DNA from 2 places in the Cellulosimicrobium sp. NPDC057862 genome. Region 2 is predicted to be linked to the other one. Evidence: predicted binding sites of a transcription regulator. Region 2 holds the regulator's gene; the other holds the start of a gene.
What was found. Region 2 encodes HrcA, which represses chaperone genes, less so after heat shock. Its sites were predicted from a motif close to TTNGCACTCGNNNNNNNCGAGTGCNAA; they were not measured.

Region 1 (10,003 bases), on a different contig from region 2:
GGCACAAGGTGCCCTACATCGAGGGCGCGTGGGCCTACCCGAACACGCAGTCGTCGCGCTTCAAGCAGCTCCAGCAGGGCGCGGGGAACGTGTACTTCGCGGGCGACTGGATGTCCGAGATCTCGGCGTGGCAGCACGGCGCGTTCTGGGCGGCCCGGTACGCAGTGCAGGCCCTGCACACGCGCGTCATGGCCTCGTGAGCGCTGACGACGCCCCGACGCCGGCCTGACGGCTCGCCCGAGGCGCGACGACGGCCCGGCACCCGGCCCCGTGAAGGAGTACCGGGCACCGGGCCGTCGTCGCGGTGGCGGCGAACCGCCTCAGAAGCCGGAGTAGTTCGGTGCCTCGACGGTCATCTGGACGTCGTGCGGGTGGCTCTCCTTGAGCGACGCCGACGTGATGCGGATGAAGCGGCCCTTCTCCTGGAGCTCCGGGACCGTCCGCGCGCCGACGTAGAACATCGTCTGGTGCAGGCCGCCGACGAGCTGGTGCGCGACGGTGCCGAGCGAGCCCTTGTACGCGACCTGGCCCTCGATGCCCTCGGGGACGATCATGTCGTCGCTCGTGACCTCGGCCTGGAAGTAGCGGTCCTTCGAGTAGGACTTCTTGCCGCGCGACGACATGGCGCCCATCGAGCCCATGCCCCGGTACGCCTTGTACTGCTTGCCGTTCACGAGGATCGTGTCGCCGGGCGACTCCTCGGTCCCCGCGAGCATCGAGCCGAGCATCACCGACTCCGCGCCCGCGACGATCGCCTTGCCGATCTCGCCCGAGTGGCGCATGCCGCCGTCCGCGATGACGGGCACGCCCGCCGGGCGTGCGGCGAGCGAGGCCTCGTAGACCGCCGTGACCTGCGGGACCCCCACGCCGGTGACGATGCGCGTCGTGCAGATGGAGCCCGGGCCGACGCCGACCTTGACCGCGTCCGCACCCGCGTCGACGAACGCCTGCGCGCCCTCGCGCGTCGCGACGTTGCCGCCGATGACCTGCACGTCGCGCGTCGCCGGGTCGGACTTCAGCCGCGCGACCATCTCGATGAGCATGCGGACGTTCCCGTGCGCGGTGTCCGCGACGAGCACGTCGACACCCGCGTCGATGAGCGTCGTGGCACGCTGCCACGCGTCGCCGAAGTAGCCGATCGCGGCACCGACGAGCAGGCGGCCCTGGCTGTCCTTCGACGCGTTGGGGAACTGCTCGGACTTGACGAAGTCCTTGACCGTGATGAGCCCCGAGAGGCGGCCGTCGGCGTCGACGAGCGGGAGGCGCTCGAGCTTGTGCTTGCGCAGGAGGGCCGTCGCCTCCTCCCGCGAGATGCCGGCCGGGCCCGTGATGAGCGGCTGCGGCGTCATGACCTCGTCGACCTTGGTCGTCGCCCACTCCGCGACGGGCGTGAAGCGCAGGTCGCGGTTGGTGACCATGCCGATGAGCCGGCGCTCGGCGTCGAGGACGGGGAAGCCGGAGATGCGGTACTCGCCCGCCGTCTTGTCGAGCTCCTCGAGCGTCGCGTCCGGGCCGATCGTCACCGGGTTGTCGATGATCCCCGTCTGCGTGCGCTTGACCAGGTCCACCTGGAGCGCCTGGTCCTCGATGGACAGGTTGCGGTGCAGCACGCCGATGCCGCCCTGGCGCGCCATCGCGATCGCCATGCGCGACTCCGTGACCGTGTCCATGGCCGCCGAGACGAGCGGCACGCGGATCGAGATCTCGCGCGTCAGGCGCGTCGTGGTGTCGATGTCGGACGGCGCCAGGTCCGAGTAGCCGGGCTGCAGCAGGACGTCGTCATAGGTGAGACCCAGGAAACCGAAGGGGTCGCGGTCGGGAGCGGCGGCGGGGACGGGCGAGGCGGTCACACCAGGATTCTACGCCGCGGGGCCCTTCCGTATTCCCGCGCCGTCCGCGCACGACGCCCGCCCGCGACCTCAGCGGACGACCGCGAGGAGCTCGTGCAGGAGCCCGGGAAAGCTGCGCACGCGGTGCACCGTCGCGGCGAGCGGGAGGTCGCCGGCGGCCTCGTCGCTCGGCAGGCCGACGAAGAACGGCAGGCTCGGGTTCGCCTCGTGCGCGGCGTGGACGATCCCCAGGTCGGGGCGCGACTGGGTCGTCACCATGGCGACGGCGGAGGGCCGCACCATCGTGACGATCTCGAGCGTGCGGTGGACGTTCGCCGGCCCCGTGACGATGCGGGCCATCGCGCCGTGGGACGCGAGCGACGCCGCGAGCGCGTGCGCGGCCAGCGGCAGCGGCTCGTCCGGCGCCGCGAAGACGAGGACGATCCGCCGCATGCGGCTCGGGTGGTTGCGGGGCGGGCCGCCGGCCGCGACGATCGCGTCCTCGCTCGCCTGCGTGTACTCGCGCAGCGCGCCCAGCGTCGCGTTGGCGAGGACGACCTCGGGGACCTCCCCCGGGCCTGCGAGCACGGTGCGCTCGGCGAGCCGCTCGAGCGCCGGCTCGACGAGGTCCGACCACCAGGCCGCGGGGTCGCCGCCCGCGGGGATGCGCAGGAGCCGGTCGCACGTGCGCTGGTCGTAGGCGATCGCGGCGTCGACGACGTCGGACACGCGGGTGGGGCGCGGAGCCTCGCGCACGCCGAGGGCGCGCGGCCCCGTCCCCCGCGCGGGCTCTCCGCCCGGCACCGCGCGCAGGAACGGGCGCGACGGCGGAGCGGGCTCGGGGGCCGCGTCGTCCGCGTCGACGTCGTCGTCGAGGTCCGGGCCGCCCTCGGCACCGTGCTCGTCGAACGAGACGGCACCGCGGTGCGCGTCGAGCTCGTCGTCGTCGGCCGCCAGGGCCGCGCGGGCCGCGTCGGCGGGCGCGACGCCGTCGAGCGTGAGCCGCCGCATGACGACCAGGCGCGCGACGTCGTCGTCCGTGTAGCGCCGGTGGGAGCCTGCGCGGTGCTGCGAGGGGCCGAGGCCGTAGCGGCGGTCCCAGGTCCGCAGGGTCGCGGGCGCGACACCGAGCCGGCGCGCGACGGCGGCGACGGCGAGGCCGGGGTTTGTGGACATGCTCGGTCGGGCTCCCTCGGGGTCGGGGGCGGACCGGACGGAGGTCATGGATCGATTCTGCCGACCGCTCCGGCGTCTCGCCACCTCGTCCAGGTCACAGTCGTGCACCCTTCGCGTCAGGCTTGTGCAGAGTTTGTTCACCGTTCGCGCAAACGCGCCACCGGGTCGTCATCGCGTCAGCCTAGCCTCGCGGCTGCATCGATCTGACCAACCTCGAGGGCCGCCGTACCCGCTCGAACGCCCGTGACCTGCTGCTTCACTTTTCTTGCACAGGGGGCTTGAACAACTTCTGCAACGCTTGTAGGTTGTTCGCCATGGCTGAGATCTCAAGACTTCCCGGGCCCGTCATGGAGCTGTGGGAGTGGCAGTACCAGGGTTCGTGCCGCGACGCGGACGACACGTTGTTCTTCCACCCCGAGGGGGAGCGCGGCTCGACGCGCCGCCGCCGCGCGGAGGCCGCGAAGGCGATCTGCCACTCGTGCCCCGTCATGATGCAGTGCCGCGAGCAGTCGCTCCGCGTGCGCGAGCCGTACGGGGTGTGGGGCGGCCTGAGCGAGGACGAGCGGGCGGCGATCCTCGCCGGCGGTGCTCGCCGCACCGGCTGACCTGCCCGCCGCGGCACCACCAGCAGACCTGCGCGGCACCGGTCCGACGTCGTACCGGGAGCACGTGCGCACGACCCGTGGGAACGGTGGGGCGACCGGCCACGGAACGCAGCAGGGCCCGCGACCGGACGGTCGCGGGCCCTGCTGCTGCAACGAGGTCGGCGTCAGCCGACCACCACGGCGAGGATGTCGCGCGCGGACAGGACCAGGTAGTCCACGCCGCCGTACTTGACCTCGGTGCCGCCGTACTTGCTGTAGATGACCTTGTCGCCGACGGTCACGTCGAGCGGGACGCGGTTGCCGTTGTCGTCGACACGGCCCGGACCGACGGCCAGGACCTCGCCCTCCTGGGGCTTCTCCTTGGCGGTGTCCGGGATGACCAGGCCGGATGCGGTCGTGGTCTCGGCCTCGAGGGCCTTCACGACGATCCGGTCCTCGAGCGGCTTGATGGGGACCGACACGTCGGACCTCCCCTTTCGCATGAGAACTGCAACGGATGGGTCGAGCGCACCGGCTGGCCGTCGTCGCGGGTGCCGGACAGCCTGGTCGCACGTGGTGCCGCCTCCGCGAGCGGTGGCGGCACGCCCTCAAATCTAGGTCGCCGTTAGCACTCGGTCAAGGCGAGTGCCAACGTCCGCCCCTCGGGACGATCCGGGTCCCGGCTGCGCGTGGTCCCCGCCCCCCGTGGAAGGATCGACGCCATGGACGCCGCCACGCTGACCAAGCTGCTCAGCCCCGAGGGCTGGGCGCTGCTCGGCGCGCTCCCGCCGTACGACGAGCAGCAGGCGCTGGTGCTCTCGGCGGGGCTGCGCGCGAAGGGCGTCGACCCGGACCTGGCCGCCGCGGCGCTCACGCAGTCGCGGCTGCGCGCGGCCGCCCGCGGCAAGCTCGGCGCGTTCGCCGACGGCATGCTCTTCACCCAGGCGGGACTCGAGCAGGCGAGCCGCCTCGTCGTCGCCGGCCTGCACGCGCGGAGGTACCAGGACGCGGGCATCCGGCGCCTCGCCGACCTCACGAGCGGGATCGGCGTCGACGCGCTCGCCTTCGCGGCGGCGGAGCTCGAGGTCCTCGCGACCGACGTCGACGAGCTCACCGCGGCGATCGCCACCGTGAACCTGCGCCACTTCCCCGAGGCCGAGGTCCGCCACGGCGACGGCCTCGCGCTGGACCTCGAGGGCGAGCGGGTCGAGGGCGTGTACGCCGACCCCGCCCGACGGACACGGGGCGGCAAGCGCGTGTTCGACCCGAAGGCCTACGCCCCGCCGCTCGACGCGGTGTGGGCGCTGCGCGAGCGGGTCCCCGCGGTCGGCATCAAGGTCGGCCCCGGGATCCCGCACGACGGCCTGCCCGAGGACGCCGAGACCGAGTGGGTCTCGGTCGACGGCGACGTCGTGGAGGCAGGCCTCTGGTTCGGCCCGCTCGCGCCCGAGGGGCCCGGCCGCTCCGCGCTCGTCCTCACGACGTGGACCGGCCCGGACGGGACCGAACGCACCACGACGCGCCGGATCGCCCACCGCCCCGGCGACGAGGACGTCGTGCCCGACGTGGGCGGCGTCGGGCAGTACCTCTACGAGCCCGACGGCGCGGTCATCCGTGCGGGGCTCGTCGCCCACGCGGCGCGCGGGCTCGGCGGGCGGCTGCTCGACCGGACCATCGCGTACGTGACGACCGACTCCCCCGCCCCGCTCGACGCGACGGGGCTCGCCGACGGGCTCGCGCGCGGGTACCGCGTGCTCGACACCATGCCGTTCGGCCTCAAGCGCCTGCGCTCCTACCTGCGCGAGCGCGGCGTGGGGCGCCTGACGATCAAGAAGCGGGGCACCGCCGTCACCCCGGAGCAGCTCCGCCGCCAGCTCGCCCTCACGGGCGACGCGACCGCCACGATCGTCCTGACGCGCGTGGGCGGGTCCCAGCAGGTGCTGGTCGTCGAGCCGCTCGCGGCTCCCTCGACCGGTGCCCCGCAGGACGGCCCGCTGTGAGCGCCCTGCCTCGTCGCACCGCGATCCCGTTCGCGCGGTCGGAGCGCTCGACCGTCGGGCTCGAGTGGGAGCTCGCGCTCGTCGACGCCGACTCGGGCGACCTGCGCCAGGTCGCCCAGACGGTCCTCGACGCCGTGCGCCCGGAGGGCGGGGGCACGCACCCGTCCATCAAGCAGGAGCTGCTGCTCAACACGGTCGAGGTCGTGAGCGGCGTGTGCCGCACGGTCGGCGAGGCGGGACGCGACCTCGAGCGGTCGATCGAGGAGCTCCGGGCCGTGACCGACCCGCTGCGCGTCGAGCTCATGAGCGCGGGCACGCACCCGTTCGCGCGCTGGGCGCAGCAGAAGGTCACCGACAAGCAGCGCTACAACACCCTCATCGACCGCACGCAGTGGTGGGGGCGGCAGATGCTCATCTACGGCGTGCACGTGCACGTCGGCATCGAGGACCGCGCCAAGGTGCTCCCGATCCAGCGCGCGATGCTCACGACGTTCGCACACCTCCAGTCGCTCTCGGCCAGCTCGCCGTTCTGGGGCGGCAAGGACACCGGGTACGCGTCGAACCGCGCGCTCATGTTCCAGCAGCTCCCCACCGCCGGCCTGCCGTTCCAGTTCGCGACCTGGGAGGAGCTCGAGGGCTACGTCGCGGACATGCTGCACACCGGCGTCATCGACGCGTTCGACGAGATCCGCTGGGACCTGCGCCCCGCGCCGCAGTTCGGCACGCTCGAGACGCGCATCTGCGACGGCGTGACGAACATCTCCGAGCTGCTCGCGCTCGCCGCGCTCACGCACTGCCTGGTCGAGCACTTCTCGACCCTGCTCGACGAGGGCCGTGAGCTCCCGAGCATCCCGCCGTGGTTCGCGCAGGAGAACAAGTGGCGCTCCGCGCGCTACGGCATGGACGCGATCATCATCCTCGACCGGGAGGGCAACGAGGAGCTCGTGACCGACGCCGTCGGTCGCCTGCTCGTCGAGCTCGAGCCCGTCGCCGCGCGCCTCGGGTGCCTGGACGAGCTCGACGGGGTGCGCACGATCGTGCGGCGCGGCGCGTCCTACCAGCGCCAGCGCGCCGTCGCGCGCCGCAACGGGGGCGAGCTGGACGCCGTCGTGCGCTCGCTCGTCGCGGAGATGCGGGCGGGCCGCCCGCTCTGACCCTGGGGCACCGACCCGCCGTCCCGCGCGACGGTCAGTAGTCGCGCAGGGCCACCCCGAGGTCGGTGGCCCGGTCGGCGAGCCACGTAGGCGACCAGTCGTCGGTGTCGCAGGGCGACGACGTGCGGTCGGCTGCCGCCTCCGAGTAGCCGCCCCACGACAGGACGCGGCACGTCGCGTCGGTCTCGACCGCGTGCTGCCACTCCTCGTCCTCCGCGAGCCCCGAGTCGACGGCGGACTGCATCAGGTCGAACTCGTGCCACCACTGGAGCATGTGCGACAGCTCGTGCGCGAGGAGCACCTGCTTGGTGGCCGGGTCGGAGTCCTCGCCCCACCACACGAACAGCACGGTCGGGTGGGAGGGCTGGAAGCAGCCCGCCGAGCCCGTCGCGTACGCGTCGTGCTCCGCGACGTGCTCCATGCCGCAGTTGAGCGTCGGGTCGTCGGTGAACACGACCTGCACGCCCTCGTTGGCGGGGTTGAGGGCGAGCAGCCACGCCGTGGGGTCGGGGTGCTCGGGCAGGAAGGGCGTCGACTGCGTCGCTCCCGGCACGGGGTCGGGCAGCGGCTCGGCGTACTCGCCGGCCTTCCAGGCGGTCTCCACGCCCGTGGCCGACGCGGTCGCGTCGGGGCTCTGGTCCTCCCACACGGTGGGGGGCGGCACCGCCCCGTCCTGCTCGGTGGGCAGGACCGCGCCGTCGCCCTGCGCCCCGCCGAGGGAGCTGACGAGGTAGGCGACGACCGACACCACGAGCACGAGGACGAACATCACGACCCGACCGGCACGACCCCGACGGCGGCGCGGCACCTCCCACGAGACGGTCGACGCCCCGTACGCGGGGGCCGTCGCGGCCGGATCCCCGGAGGCAGGGGCGTCGGCCACCCCGGAGGAGAGGCCGCGCGGCGCTCCCCCGGGCGCCGGGGCGGACCCGTACGCGGGCACGGGCACGAGGAGCGCCCGGTGCTGCGCCGTCCAGTACGCCGCGGCGTGCTCGGCCTGGGCGCGCCCGGGCCCGGGCGCCGTCGAGGCTGCCGCTCGCGCCCAGGCGTGGGCGCGCCGCAGCGCCTCGTCGGGCGTGAGACCGGGCTCCGGGGTCACACGTGGGTCACGGTCAGCGGCATCGAGGAGTCCACGCCGATGTCGAGGCTCGACGGCGCCACGCCGGCCCGCACGACGGCGGACCCGAGCGCGGCGATCATCGCGCCGTTGTCGGTGCAGTAGCGGATCGGCGGGATGCGCAGCTCGATGCCCGCCTCCGCGCAGCGCTTCGCGGCCATGTCGCGCAGCTGCGAGTTCGCGCTGAACCCGCCGCCGACGACGAGCGTCGACACGCCGTGCCGCTCGCACGCCGCGATGGTCTTGGCGGTGAGCACGTCGGCGACGGACTCCGCGAAGGAGGCCGCGACGTCGTGCACGGGGATCTCCTCCCCCGCGTCCTGCCGGGCCTCGACCCAGCGCGCGACGGCCGTCTTGAGGCCGGAGAACGAGAAGTCGTACGCGTGCTTCTCCTGGTCCTTGCGCGCGGTGAGGCCGCGCGGGAAGCGGATCGCCGTGGGGTCGCCCTCGCGCGCGAGGCGGTCGATGTGCGGGCCGCCGGGGTAGGGCAGGCCGAGCAGGCGCCCGACCTTGTCGAACGCCTCGCCCGCCGCGTCGTCGAGCGTCGAGCCGAGCTCGGTGACGGACGTCGCGACGTCGTCGACCAGGAGGAGCGAGCTGTGCCCGCCGGACACGACGAGCGCCATGACGCGCTCCGGGAACGCGCCGTGCACGAGCTCGTCCACGGCCGCGTGGCCGATGACGTGGTTGACGCCGTAGAGCGGCTTGCCGAGCGCGAGTGCGAGGGCCTTGGCGGCCGACGCGCCGATCGTCAGCGGGCCGACGAGACCCGGTCCGGCGGTGACGGCGATCGCGTCGACCTCGGACAGGTCGACGTCGGCCGTGCCGAGCGTGCGCTCGATCGTGGGGATCATCGCCTCGAGGTGGGCGCGGGACGCGACCTCGGGGATGATGCCGCCGTAGCGCGCGTGCTCGTCCATCGAGCTCGCGACCGTGTCGACGAGCAGCTCGCGGCCCCGGACCAGCGCGACGCCGGTCTCGTCGCAGGACGTCTCGATGCCGAGCACCAGGGGCTCGCCGGAGCTCGTGGACGCAGAGGGAACCATGGCGTCCAGGGTAGTCGCGCGCGGGCTCCGTCCGTGCCGTGTCGCACACGTCACACCGTCTGCCGGGAAGATGGTTCAACTCTCAACCGTTGGTCCGGGCATGAGCACCGACACCCTCGCCCCCGCGAGCCTGCAGATCGACGACACCACGGCCGACCGCCTCTTCCGCGAGGCGCGCACCACCGCGCAGTTCACCGACGCCGAGGTGACCGACGAGCAGCTCGCCGCGGTCTACGACCTCGTCAAGTGGGGCCCGACGGCCATGAACACCGTCCCGCTGCGCATCCTCGCGGTGCGCACGCCCGAGGCCCGCGAGCGCCTGGTCGCGCACATGAACGACGGCAACAAGGAGCGCGTCGCGAACGCGCCGCTGTCGCTCGTCGTCGCGTACGACCCCGCGTTCCACCAGCACCTCGACACGCTCTTCCCGCACGCCCCCGGCGTCCGCGAGAACCTCGACGGCGTCCCCGAGGTCCGCGACGGCATGGCGCGCGACAACGCCCACATCCAGGCGGGCTACCTCGTCGTCGGCCTGCGCGCCGCCGGCCTCGCCGCGGGCCCGATGAACGGCATGGACCGCGCCGCGATCGACGCCGAGTTCTTCGCCGACAGCGGCTGGAAGTCGATGCTCGTCATCAACGTCGGCGTGGCCGACGGCGTCGGCACGCCGTACCCCCGCTCCCCGCGCCTGGCACCCGAGCAGGCCATCGAGACCGTCTGACACCCGCGGCAGCGCCGCACCGCACGTCCGCCGAGGCGGCGCCCCACCGGGGTGCCGCCTCGCGGCGTCCGGGCGCGGTCAGGTCAGGTCGCCGCGGGGCGCGCCGGGTCGTTCGACCACTGCGACCAGGAGCCGGCGTAGAGCGCCGCCTCGACGCCGAGCGTCGCGAGCGCCGCGACCTCGTGCGCCGCGGTCACGCCCGAACCGCAGTAGACCCCCACGGCGCGACCCGCGCCGTCCTGCTCCTCCTCGGGTCCCACCACGCCCAGCGCCGCGAACCGCGCGCGCAGCGAGACCGCGCCCAGGAACGTCCCGTCGGCGGCGAGGTTGTCCGTCGTCGGCGCGCTCACCGCGCCGGGGACGTGGCCCGCGCGCG
Region 2 (10,003 bases):
GCCGCCGGGCGCCGTGGATCGTCGCCGGGCTGGGGCTGGCGTCCGCGGCCCTCATGGCGCTGCTCTACGCGCCCGGCACCGACCCGACGCGCGTCTACGTCGGCACCGACACCCACCTCTTCGCGCTCATGGCCGGGGCGGCGCTCGCGTTCTGGCACGTGCGCCCCGTCCAACGGCCCGACGGCGACGCCCGATCGGGCGCCGACGCGCACGCCCTCCTGCCGGGCGGTCCGCGCGTGCGCACGCCGCGCGGCCGGCTCGCCGTCCTCGCCGCCGGCGTGGCGGGCGCGGTCGTGCTCGTGGTCGCGGTCGCGACGATGCGCTGGGACGACGCGCTCGCCTACCGCGGCGGGCTGCTCGTGTGCGCCGTCGCCGCGACCGCGGTGCTCAACGCCGTCGTCTGCCTGCCGGGACTCGGCACGCAGCTCGACCGCGGCCCGCTCGGCTGGGTCGGACGGCGGTCGTACGGGCTCTACCTGTGGCACTGGCCCGTGCTCGTGCTCGCCGCGGCCTCGATCGGGACGGTGGTCGGTCCCGTGCCGCCGGGCACGGTGCACCCGCTCGTCGTCGTCGTGACGCTCGCCGTGACGGTCGTCGCGGCGGCGCTCTCCTTCCGGTACGTCGAGCGGCCCGTCCTGCGGCGCGGGCTGCGCGGCGCGGCGCGCGACCTCGCGCGCCGGCTCCGGCCGACGTCCGACGAGGCCGGACCGCACGTCCTCTCGCGCCGGGGCTGGGCGCTCGCGGCGTCGTGCGCGCTCGTCGTCGGCCTCTCCGCCGCCGGGATCCTCACGGCACCCGCCACGACGAGCGTGGAGCAGCAGATCGCGGCGGGGGAGCAGGCCGCGCGGGCGACGCAGTCCGCGTCGGATGCCTCGGCGGAGGCCGCTCCGGAGGCGGTCGCCCCGGAGGGGGCGGCACCGGCAGGCGGAGCCGGGCCGGAGCCGGCCGCCTCGCCCGCACCGGACCCCGAGCCCGGGGCCGACGAGGTGCCGGCAGCGCCGGTCGCCGCGCCGACGGGCGACCAGGTCACCGTCGTCGGCGACTCGGTGACGCTCGCGAGCGCGCCCGCGCTCATGTCCGCGCTCCCGGGCGCCTACGTCGACGGCGCGGTCTCGCGCCAGGTCAAGGACGGACCGGCGGCGCTCGCCGCCGCGCGCGACGCAGGCGCGCTGCGGCCCTACGTCGTCGTCTCCCTCGGGACGAACAGCACCGCGAGCGCCGCGGCGATGGACGAGCTGCTCGCCGCGATCGGGCCCGACCACCGCGTCGTGCTCGTCACCGGGTACGCCGACAGGCCGTGGGTCCCGGGCACCAACGCCGAGATCGCCGCCGCCGCGGGCCGGCACCCCGGCGTGGTCGTCGCGGACTGGGCGGCCGCGGTGGCCGCGGACCCGTCCGTGCTCGGCCCGGACGGCGTGCACCCCACGGACGCCGGCGGGACGACGTACACGGCGGTCGTCGTCGACGGCCTGACCCGCGCGGCGGCGCTGGGCTCCGCGACGAGCTGACCCTGCGGCACGTCGTGCGGTCTCGCCCGTGGGGGCGCCGGGTGACTTCTGCCCCCGGCCGTTCCGCCCGGCGTTTCCCCTAGCGTCGTCGGCGGAATCCCGAGAGGCTGTACGGCGACAGCGAAATGTGCGACCGACACACGACGTCCACATCCGGTGCGTGGCGGCGGTTTCACCGCGGCCCGTCGACCGTCCGAGGAGACCCATGAGCGAGAGCACCGCAGGCGGCCCGCCGCGCGACGAGAACGAGCCGCAGCTCCCGTCGGACGCCCCGGCGCCCGAGAACCCGTACGCGGCGGCCGAGCCGCCGGTCCCGCCCCAGGAGCCCACCGCCCAGGAGCCGCCGGCGCCGCACGAACCTCCCGCACCCCAGAGCCCGCCCGCCCCGCAGACGCCGCCCGGCCCCGCGCAGCCCGCGGCCCCGCCCTACGACGCTCCCCCCGCGGGTGCGTACCCGCCCCCGGCCGGGCCGCCGCCCGATCAGCCGTACGGGGCTCCGCCGGCCGGTGCGTACCCGCCGCCCGCGGGTCCGTCGCCCGCGCAGCAGCATGGCCAGCAGCCGCCGGGGCAGCCGCCGTACGGCGGGCGGCCCGGCTACCCACCGCCGGCCGCGCCGTACGGGCAGCCGGGCTACCCGGGGCAGACGGTCCAGGTGCAGGACGCGTTCTCCTACGGCTGGAACAGGTTCACGCAGAACGTCGGGGTCATCCTCGGCGGCGTCCTCACGTACGTCGCCGTGCTCGCCGGCCTGTCGGTCGCGTTCTGGGCGATCCTCGTCGGGACGGCGCAGACGACCGTCGACCCGGTCACCGGCGAGGTCAGCACGGCGGGCGGGTTCGCGTTCGGGTTCGGCACGTTCTTGTTCGTCGCGATCTTCGTCGTGCTCGGCTTCCTCGTGCAGGCCGCGGTGGTCAACGTGTCGCTCCTGGTCACCCGCGGGAAGAAGCTCGAGTACGCGGACTTCTTCCGGTACCCGAACCTCGGAAACGTGATCCTCGCCGCCCTCCTCATCGGGCTCGCGACGGGCGTGCTGGCCATCACGATCGTGGGTCCGATCGTGTTCGTGTTCTTCGCCCAGTTCACGCTGTTCTACGTCATCGACAAGAAGCTCGGCGTCTTCGACGCGTTCAAGGCGAGCTTCACGGTCGTGAGCAGGAACCTCGGCACGGTCGTGCTGCTGTTCCTCGGCGTGTACCTCGCGCAGCTCGTCGGGACGCTCCTGTGCTACGTCGGCCTGCTCGTCGCGCTGCCGGTCGCCCAGATCGCGACGGCGTACGTGTACCGACGCCTGAACGCCGAGCAGCCCGTCTGAGGAGGGTGGGCGTCGCGGTGCTCGCCGCGCGCCCAGGCCTCTGAGCAGCCAGGATAGGACCGAGCACGTCGAGGACGCGTGCTGCCCGCAGCACGTGACGACGAGGAACGAGGTGCACCATGACGGACCCCACGAACCCGGGCGGTCAGCCGCCCCGCGACGACGAGCCGACGCCGAGCGACGGTTCCGGCACCCCGCAGCAGCCCGCAGAGCCGCCCGCCGGTCCGGCGCCGGACCAGCCCGCAGGCCCACCACCCGCTACCCCCGACGCTCCGCCGGCCTCGCCGTACGGACCGGGCGACGCGACACCGCAGGACCCGGCCGCCCCGCCGTCGGGTCCGCCGGCCTGGGGCGCACCGCAGGACCCGGCCGCGCCGCCGTCGGGCCCGCCCGCGTACGGCGCGCCCGGTGCCTACGGGGCTCCCGCGGGCGCGCCGGGCGACCCCACGGCCCCGGGCCCGACGACCCCGCCGCCGGGCGCCTACCCGCCCCCGTCCGGCGCCTATCCTCCGCCGCCGGGTTCGTACCCGCAGGCGGCGGGCGGCTACGGCGCCCAGCCCGGGTACACGGGACCCGCCTTCGCGGTGGGTGAGGCGATCTCCTACGGCTGGCGCAAGGTCACCTCGAACCTCGGGCCGTGGATCCTCGTCGCGCTCATCTTCATCGCGGTCAACGTGGCGTGGAACCTCATCACGGGCGGGTTCGACCGGTTCCAGGACCAGTTCGACTACACGGACACCAACTTCGCCGCGGTCACGGGCGTCACGTTCGCGAGCGTCCTGCTCGGGATCGTCGGCACGGTCATCAGCTACCTCGTCACGGCGATCTTCACGCGCGGCGCGCTCGACGAGGTGGACGGTCGCCGCCCGGACGTCGCGGCGTTCTTCCGGATCGGCAACGTCGTCAACGTGCTGCTCGCGGCGCTGATCGTCGGCATCCTCACGGGTGTCGGGCTCATCCTGTGCATCCTGCCCGGGCTCGCGGTGCTGCTCTTCTCCGCGTTCGTCTACTACGTCGCGCTCGACCAGGGCGTCGACGCGATCACCGCGGTCCGGACGAGCTTCTCGCTCGTCGCCAAGAACTTCGGCCAGGTGTTCCTGCTGCTGCTCGCGCTCTTCGGCATCAACATCCTCGGCGCGATCCCGTGCGGCCTCGGCCTGTTCGTCACGATCCCGCTGAGCTACGTGGCCGTCGGCTTCGCCTACCGCCGCCTCACCGGGGGCGTGCCCGCCGTCTGACGGCCGGTCGTCGTCGCCCGTCCACCGCGCCCCGGTGCCGCCCGTCGGTGCCGGGGCGCGGTGCGTCCGGACCCCGGGGCGAGGTCAGGGCGCCGTGACGAAGTCGATGAGCTCCTCGACGCGGCCGAGCAGGGACGGCTCGAGGTCCGCGTACGTGCGTACGGTGCCGAGGATGCGCTGCCACGCGCGGCCGACGTCCTCGGCGGTGTCCGCGGGCCATCCGAGCTCGCGCAGGATGCCGCGCTTCCACTCCGTGCCCCGCTCGATCACGGGCCAGCGGTCGAGGCCGACGCGCGCCGGCTTCACGGCCTGCCACACGTCGACGTACGGGTGCCCGAGCACGAGCACGGTGCCTGCGGGGGAGCGGCGCAGCGCCTCGTCGGCGATCCGCCGCTCCTTGCTCCCGGGGACGAGGTGGTCCACGAGCACGCCCACCCGGCGCTGCGGCGTCGGGCCGAAGTCCGCGAGCGCCGCCGCGAGGTCGTCCACGCCGTGGAGCGGCTCGACGACGACGCCCTCGACCCGCAGGTCGTCGCCCCACACCTTCTCGACGAGCTCGGCGTCGTGCTTGCCCTCGACCCAGATGCGGCTGCCGCGGGCCACGCGCGCCCGCTGCCCGACGACGGCCCGCGAGCCGGACGCGGTGCGCGTGGGGGCGGCGGGGGCGCGCGACGTGACGGGCGCGGTGAGCTCGACCGGCTCGCCGTCGACCCAGAACCCGGGCCCGAGCGGGAACGTCCGCGTGCGGCCGGCGCGGTCCTCGAGCACGACCACGTGCATGCCGCCCGACTTCTCGACGCGCACGACGGCGCCGACCCACCCCGTCTGCACCTCCTCGACCACGAGCCCGCGCTCTGCGGCCTGCGGTCGGGACACCGGTCGCGCGCGGTGGTGGGCGGGGGCGGGCGTGCCGCCGAGGACGTCGGAGCCATACCGGTCGAAGGACACGCCGTCACCCTAGGTCAGCGCCGGACGCGCCCCGCCGAGATCGGCCCGTGCGTCGCGAGATCGACCTCCCGAGGGCCGATCTCGGACACTCGGGCCGATCTCGGCACGCGGCCCCGGGTGCGGCCCCGACGCGCGCGGTGCCGGGCCGGGGTGGTACCACGGAGCGGTGAGCCCGCAGCGCGCCGAACCGGACCCGAACCGCTGGCGCGTGCTGCCCGTCTGCCTCGCCGTGGGATTCGTCACGACGCTCGACGTCTCGATCGTCAACGTCGCCCTCCCGTCGATCGAGTCGTCGCTCGACGCCGGCCCCACGGAGCTCCAGCTCGTCGTCGCGGGCTACACGCTCGCGTTCGGGCTCGCCCTGGTGCCCGCCGGCCGCCTCGGGGACGCGGGCGCCCGGCGCTCGCTGTTCATCGCCGGCCTGGTGGGCTTCGCGCTCATGAGCCTCGCGTGCGGGCTCGCGCCGACGGACACGTGGCTGGGCGTCGCGCGCCTGCTCCAGGGCGTGAGCGCGGGCATCCTCAACCCGCAGGTCGTCGGGCTCATCCAGCAGCAGTTCTCGGGGTTCGAGCGCGGCAGGGCGTTCGGCATGTTCGGCGCGACGATCGGCGTCTCGACGGCGCTCGGCCCGCTGCTCGGCGGGCTCATCATCGCGGCGGCCGGCTCCGCGGACGGCTGGCGCTGGGTGTTCCTCGTGAACCTCCCGGTCGTCGCCGTCCTGCTGCCGTTCGCGTGGCGGCTCGTGCCCGGTCCGCCGCCCGCCGACGCGCGGACCAGACGGGGCCCGCGCCGCCTCGACCTCGTCGGGCTGACGCTCCTGGGCGCCGCGACGCTCGGCGTCATGATGCCGTTCGTCACGACCACGGGCCAGGGCGACGACGCGTCGCGCTGGTGGTGGCTGGTCGCCGCCGCGGTGGCCGGGCTCGCGGCCGTCGTCTGGGAGCGGCGGTACCAGCGGCGCACGGGGGAGGCCGTGCTCGACCCGCAGGTCGTGGGGCTCGGGTCGTTCCGCAACGGGGCGCTGCTCGGGCTGGCCTACTTCGCGGGCTTCACGGGCATCTTCCTCGTCGTCACGCTCTACCTCCAGGACGAGCTCGGGTACACGCCGCTCCAGGCGGGGCTCGTCGGGACGCCGTTCGCGGTCGCGTCGGGAGTCTCCGCGTGGTTCTCGGGCCGGTGGGTCGCGCGGTGGGGTCGCCAGCTCGTCGTGGGCGGCGTGCTGCTCGTCCTCGTCGGGGTGGTCGCGGCCGACGCCGTGGTGCGGCTCCTCGGGGACGACCCCGGCGCCGTCGGGCCGGCGCTCGCGGGCGCGCTGCTGGTCGCCGGGGCGGGCAGCGGCACGGTCATCGCGCCGAACCAGACCCTCACGCTGTCCGAGGTCCCCGTGAGCCGCGCGGGCGTCGCGGGGAGCATGCTCCAGCTCGGCCAGCGCATCGGGTCGGCGGTCGGGATCTCGGTCGTGCTGTCCGTGTACTACGGCGGGCTGGCGAGCGGCGACACGGCGGCGCACGCGACGGGGCGCGCGCTGCTCGTGACGATCGTGCTCGTCGCGCTCGCGCTCGTCGTCGGGCTCGTGGACCTGCGTTCGCGACGAGCGGAGGACCGCGGGACGGGCCGCGCGGACGCGTAGGATTGGCACTCGGAGGTCGAGAGTGCCGACGCCCGCGCGCCCGCCCGGGGCGGCGACGGCGCGGCACACGGAGGTGGACGTGAGCGAGGAGCGCCGGCTCGAGGTGCTGCGGGCGATCGTCGAGGACTACGTCCTCACGCGCGAGCCCGTGGGGTCGCGCGTGCTCACCGAGCGGCACAGCCTCGGCGTCTCGCCCGCGACGATCCGCAACGACATGGCGGCCCTCGAGGACGCCGGGTTCATCGCGCAGCCGCACACCTCCGCGGGCCGCATCCCGACGGACAAGGGCTACCGCCTCTTCGTCGACCGCCTGTCAGGCGTGAAGCCGCTGTCGGCACCGGAGAAGCGCGCGATCGAGACCTTCCTCTCAGAGGGGGTCGACCTCGACGACGTCATCGCGCGCGCCGGGCGCCTGCTCGCACAGCTCACGGGTCAGGTCGCGGTCGTGCAGTACCCGTCCCTGAGCCGGTCCGGGCTGCGCCACCTCGAGCTCGTGCCGGTCGGCGAGTCGCGCCTGCTCGTCGTCATCATCACGGACACGGGGCGCGTCGAGCAGCGCACGCTCGAGGTCGCGAGCGTGCCCGACGAGGGCACGCTCGTCGAGGTCCGCGCGCGGCTCAACGCCGCCGCGGCCGGCAAGCGCCTCACCGACCTCGCGCCGGGGCTCGCCGCCGTGACGGAGAGCTTCCACCCCGACGACGCCCCGCTCGTGCGCGCCGTGGGCGACCTCGTCGCCCAGACGCTCGCGGAGGAGAGCGAGGAGCGCCTCGTGCTCGCCGGCACGGCGAACCTCGCCCGTGCGGGCATGCGGTTCGAGCACGCGCTGCGCCCCGTCCTCGAGGCGCTCGAGGAGCAGGTGGTCCTCCTCGGCCTGCTCACGGAGATGGCCGCGGAGACCGGCGTGAGCGTCCGGATCGGGCACGAGACCCAGCTCGAGGGCCTCGTGGAGACCTCCGTCGTGACGACCGGTTACGGTAACGACGGTGACACGGTCGCCCTCGTCGGCTCGATCGGGCCGACCCGCATGGACTATCCCGGGACCATCGCGGCGGTGCGCGCCGTCGCGCGCTACCTGTCACGGGTGCTCGGCACGTGAGCCCCGCCGCGGCCTCCCCGCACGCGGCGGGCACCCTCGACGACCGGCCCCGCGCCGGTCTTCCGACCCGCACCAGACCCTTCACGACCGGCCCCGTGCCGGCCTCACGACCCGCACCAGCAGAGAGTGACGTGTGAGCGACTACTACGAGATCCTGGGCGTGGCGCGCGACGCCAGCCAGGACCAGATCAAGAAGGCGTACCGCAAGCTCGCGCGCGAGCTGCACCCGGACGTCGCGGGCGAGGAGGCGGGCGACCGCTTCAAGGACGTGGCGCGCGCGTACGAGGTGCTCTCCAACCCCGAGAAGCGCCAGCAGTACGACCTCGGCGTCGACCCGAGCGCCCCCGGCGGGGGCGCCGGCCCCATGGGCGGCGGCTTCGGCTTCCAGGACATCTTCGAGACGTTCTTCGGCGGCGGGCAGGCGCAGCAGGGCCCCATCCCGCGCGCCCGGCGCGGCCAGGACGCGCTCGTGCGGCTCGACATCGACCTGTCCGAGGCGACGTTCGGCGCGCAGCGCGAGCTTCAGGTCGACACCGCGGTCGTGTGCGGGACGTGCGGCGGCTCGTGCTGTCGCCCGGGCACCTCCCCGCGCACGTGCGACGTGTGCCACGGCCGCGGCACGGTCCAGCGCGTCGCGCGCTCGTTCCTCGGCCAGGTCATGACGAGCGCGCCGTGCGCCGCGTGCCAGGGCTTCGGCACCGTCATCCCCGAGCCGTGCGCCGAGTGCTCGGGCGAGGGCCGCGTGCGCAGCCGCCGCACCATCACCGTCAACGTCCCCGCGGGCGTCGACACCGGCACGCGCATCAAGCTCACCGCGCAGGGCGAGGTCGGCCCGGCCGGCGGCCCCGCGGGCGACCTCTACGTCGAGATCCGCGAGCGCAACCACGACACGTTCGTGCGCCGCGGCGACGACCTGCACTGCACGCTCCAGGTGCCCATGACCGCGGCCGCGCTCGGCACGGTCCTCGAGCTCGAGACGCTCGACGGCGCGCAGGAGATCGACCTGCGCCCGGGCACGCAGCCGGGCCAGATCGTCACGCTGAAGAACCTCGGGGTCGGGCACCTGCACGGCAGCGGTCGTGGCGACCTCAACGTCCACATCGAGGTCCAGGTGCCGCGCGAGCTCGACGAGGAGCAGGAGCAGCTCCTGCGCACGCTCGCGACGCTGCGCGGCGAGGAGCGGCCCGAGCCGCGCCTGTCCGCCGCGCACCCGGGCGTGTTCTCGCGCCTGCGCGACAAGCTCTCCGGGCGCTGAGAGGGGCGGGCGCGTGAGTGCTCCGGTGTTCCTCGCCGAGACCGGGCTCGACGCCGTCGCGCCCGGCGACCGCTACGTCCTCGACGGGGCGGAGGGACGCCACGCGGGCGTCGTCCAGCGCCGCGGGACGGGCGAGCGGCTCGACGTCGTGGACGGGGCCGGGCTGCGCCTGCGCTGCGTCGTCGAGCACGCCGACGCGGGCCGCGTGACCCTGCTCGTCCAGGAGGTCGACCGCGAGCCCGCGCCCGCCGTCGTCGTGACGCTCGTGCAGGCCCTGGCCAAGGGCGACCGTGACGAGATGGCGATCGAGGCGGCCACCGAGATCGGGGTCGACGTCGTGGTCCCGTGGCAGGCGGAGCGCTCCGTCGTCGTGTGGCGGGGCGAGCGCGCCGCGAAGTCCCGCGCGCGCTGGCTCGCGACCGTCCGCACCGCGACGAAGCAGGCGCGTCGCGCGCGCCTGCCGCACGTGGAGGTGGCCCTCGACTCACGCGGCCTCGCCGCCCGGGCGGCCGACGTCGTCGCGCGCGGGGGGTGCGCGATCGTGCTGCACGAGGAGGCGGCGACACCGCTCGCCGACGTCGCGCTGCCCGACGGCGCGACCGCGGACGGCGGGTCGGCGCCCGAGGTGCTGGTCGTCGTCGGCCCGGAGGGCGGGATCTCCGACCGTGAGGTCGCCGACCTCACGGCGGCCGGCGCGGTCGCGGCCCGGCTGGGCCCGCACGTGCTGCGCACGTCGACCGCCGGACCCGTCGCCGTCGCGCTGCTCGCCGAGCGGCTCGGCCGCTGGGGCGTGGCCGCCGGGCCTGGACTACCCTCGGGCGCATGACGAGCACCGAACCCCGGACGGACCCGGACTGCCTCTTCTGCCGCATCGTCGCGGGCGAGCTGCCCGCGGACGTCGTGGCGACGAGCGACCGTGCGATCGCCTTCCGCGACATCAACCCGCAGGCTCCCGTGCACGTGCTCGTCGTGCCGCGCGACCACCACGGCGACATCGCCCAGCTCGCCGCGGCCGA

Region 1: a site for HrcA is predicted at 4,215-4,241, ahead of groES (co-chaperone GroES). Genes of this name have one in related genera too.

Annotation. Positions count from the first base shown of each region.
Region 1 covers NZ_JBHVMH010000017.1:62,777-72,779, forward strand. Annotated here, with positions in the region: gene ACFVN3_RS17410 (FAD-dependent oxidoreductase) at 1-200, shown strand, start outside; gene guaB (IMP dehydrogenase) at 321-1,850, opposite strand; gene ACFVN3_RS17420 (MerR family transcriptional regulator) at 1,920-3,053, opposite strand; gene ACFVN3_RS17425 (WhiB family transcriptional regulator) at 3,320-3,610, shown strand; gene groES (co-chaperone GroES) at 3,775-4,071, opposite strand; gene ACFVN3_RS17435 (SAM-dependent methyltransferase) at 4,312-5,589, shown strand; gene ACFVN3_RS17440 (glutamate--cysteine ligase) at 5,586-6,743, shown strand; gene ACFVN3_RS17445 (hypothetical protein) at 6,778-7,842, opposite strand; gene tsaD (tRNA (adenosine(37)-N6)-threonylcarbamoyltransferase complex transferase subunit TsaD) at 7,839-8,906, opposite strand; gene ACFVN3_RS17455 (malonic semialdehyde reductase) at 9,007-9,627, shown strand; gene ACFVN3_RS17460 (sulfurtransferase) at 9,711-10,003, opposite strand, start outside.
Region 2 covers NZ_JBHVMH010000007.1:133,869-143,871, forward strand. Annotated here, with positions in the region: gene ACFVN3_RS11275 (acyltransferase family protein) at 1-1,508, shown strand, start outside; gene ACFVN3_RS11280 (hypothetical protein) at 1,714-2,820, shown strand; gene ACFVN3_RS11285 (hypothetical protein) at 2,940-4,058, shown strand; gene ACFVN3_RS11290 (DUF3097 domain-containing protein) at 4,143-5,006, opposite strand; gene ACFVN3_RS11295 (MFS transporter) at 5,173-6,636, shown strand; gene hrcA (heat-inducible transcriptional repressor HrcA) at 6,716-7,732, shown strand; gene dnaJ (molecular chaperone DnaJ) at 7,866-8,987, shown strand; gene ACFVN3_RS11310 (16S rRNA (uracil(1498)-N(3))-methyltransferase) at 9,001-9,813, shown strand; gene ACFVN3_RS11315 (HIT domain-containing protein) at 9,810-10,003, shown strand, end outside.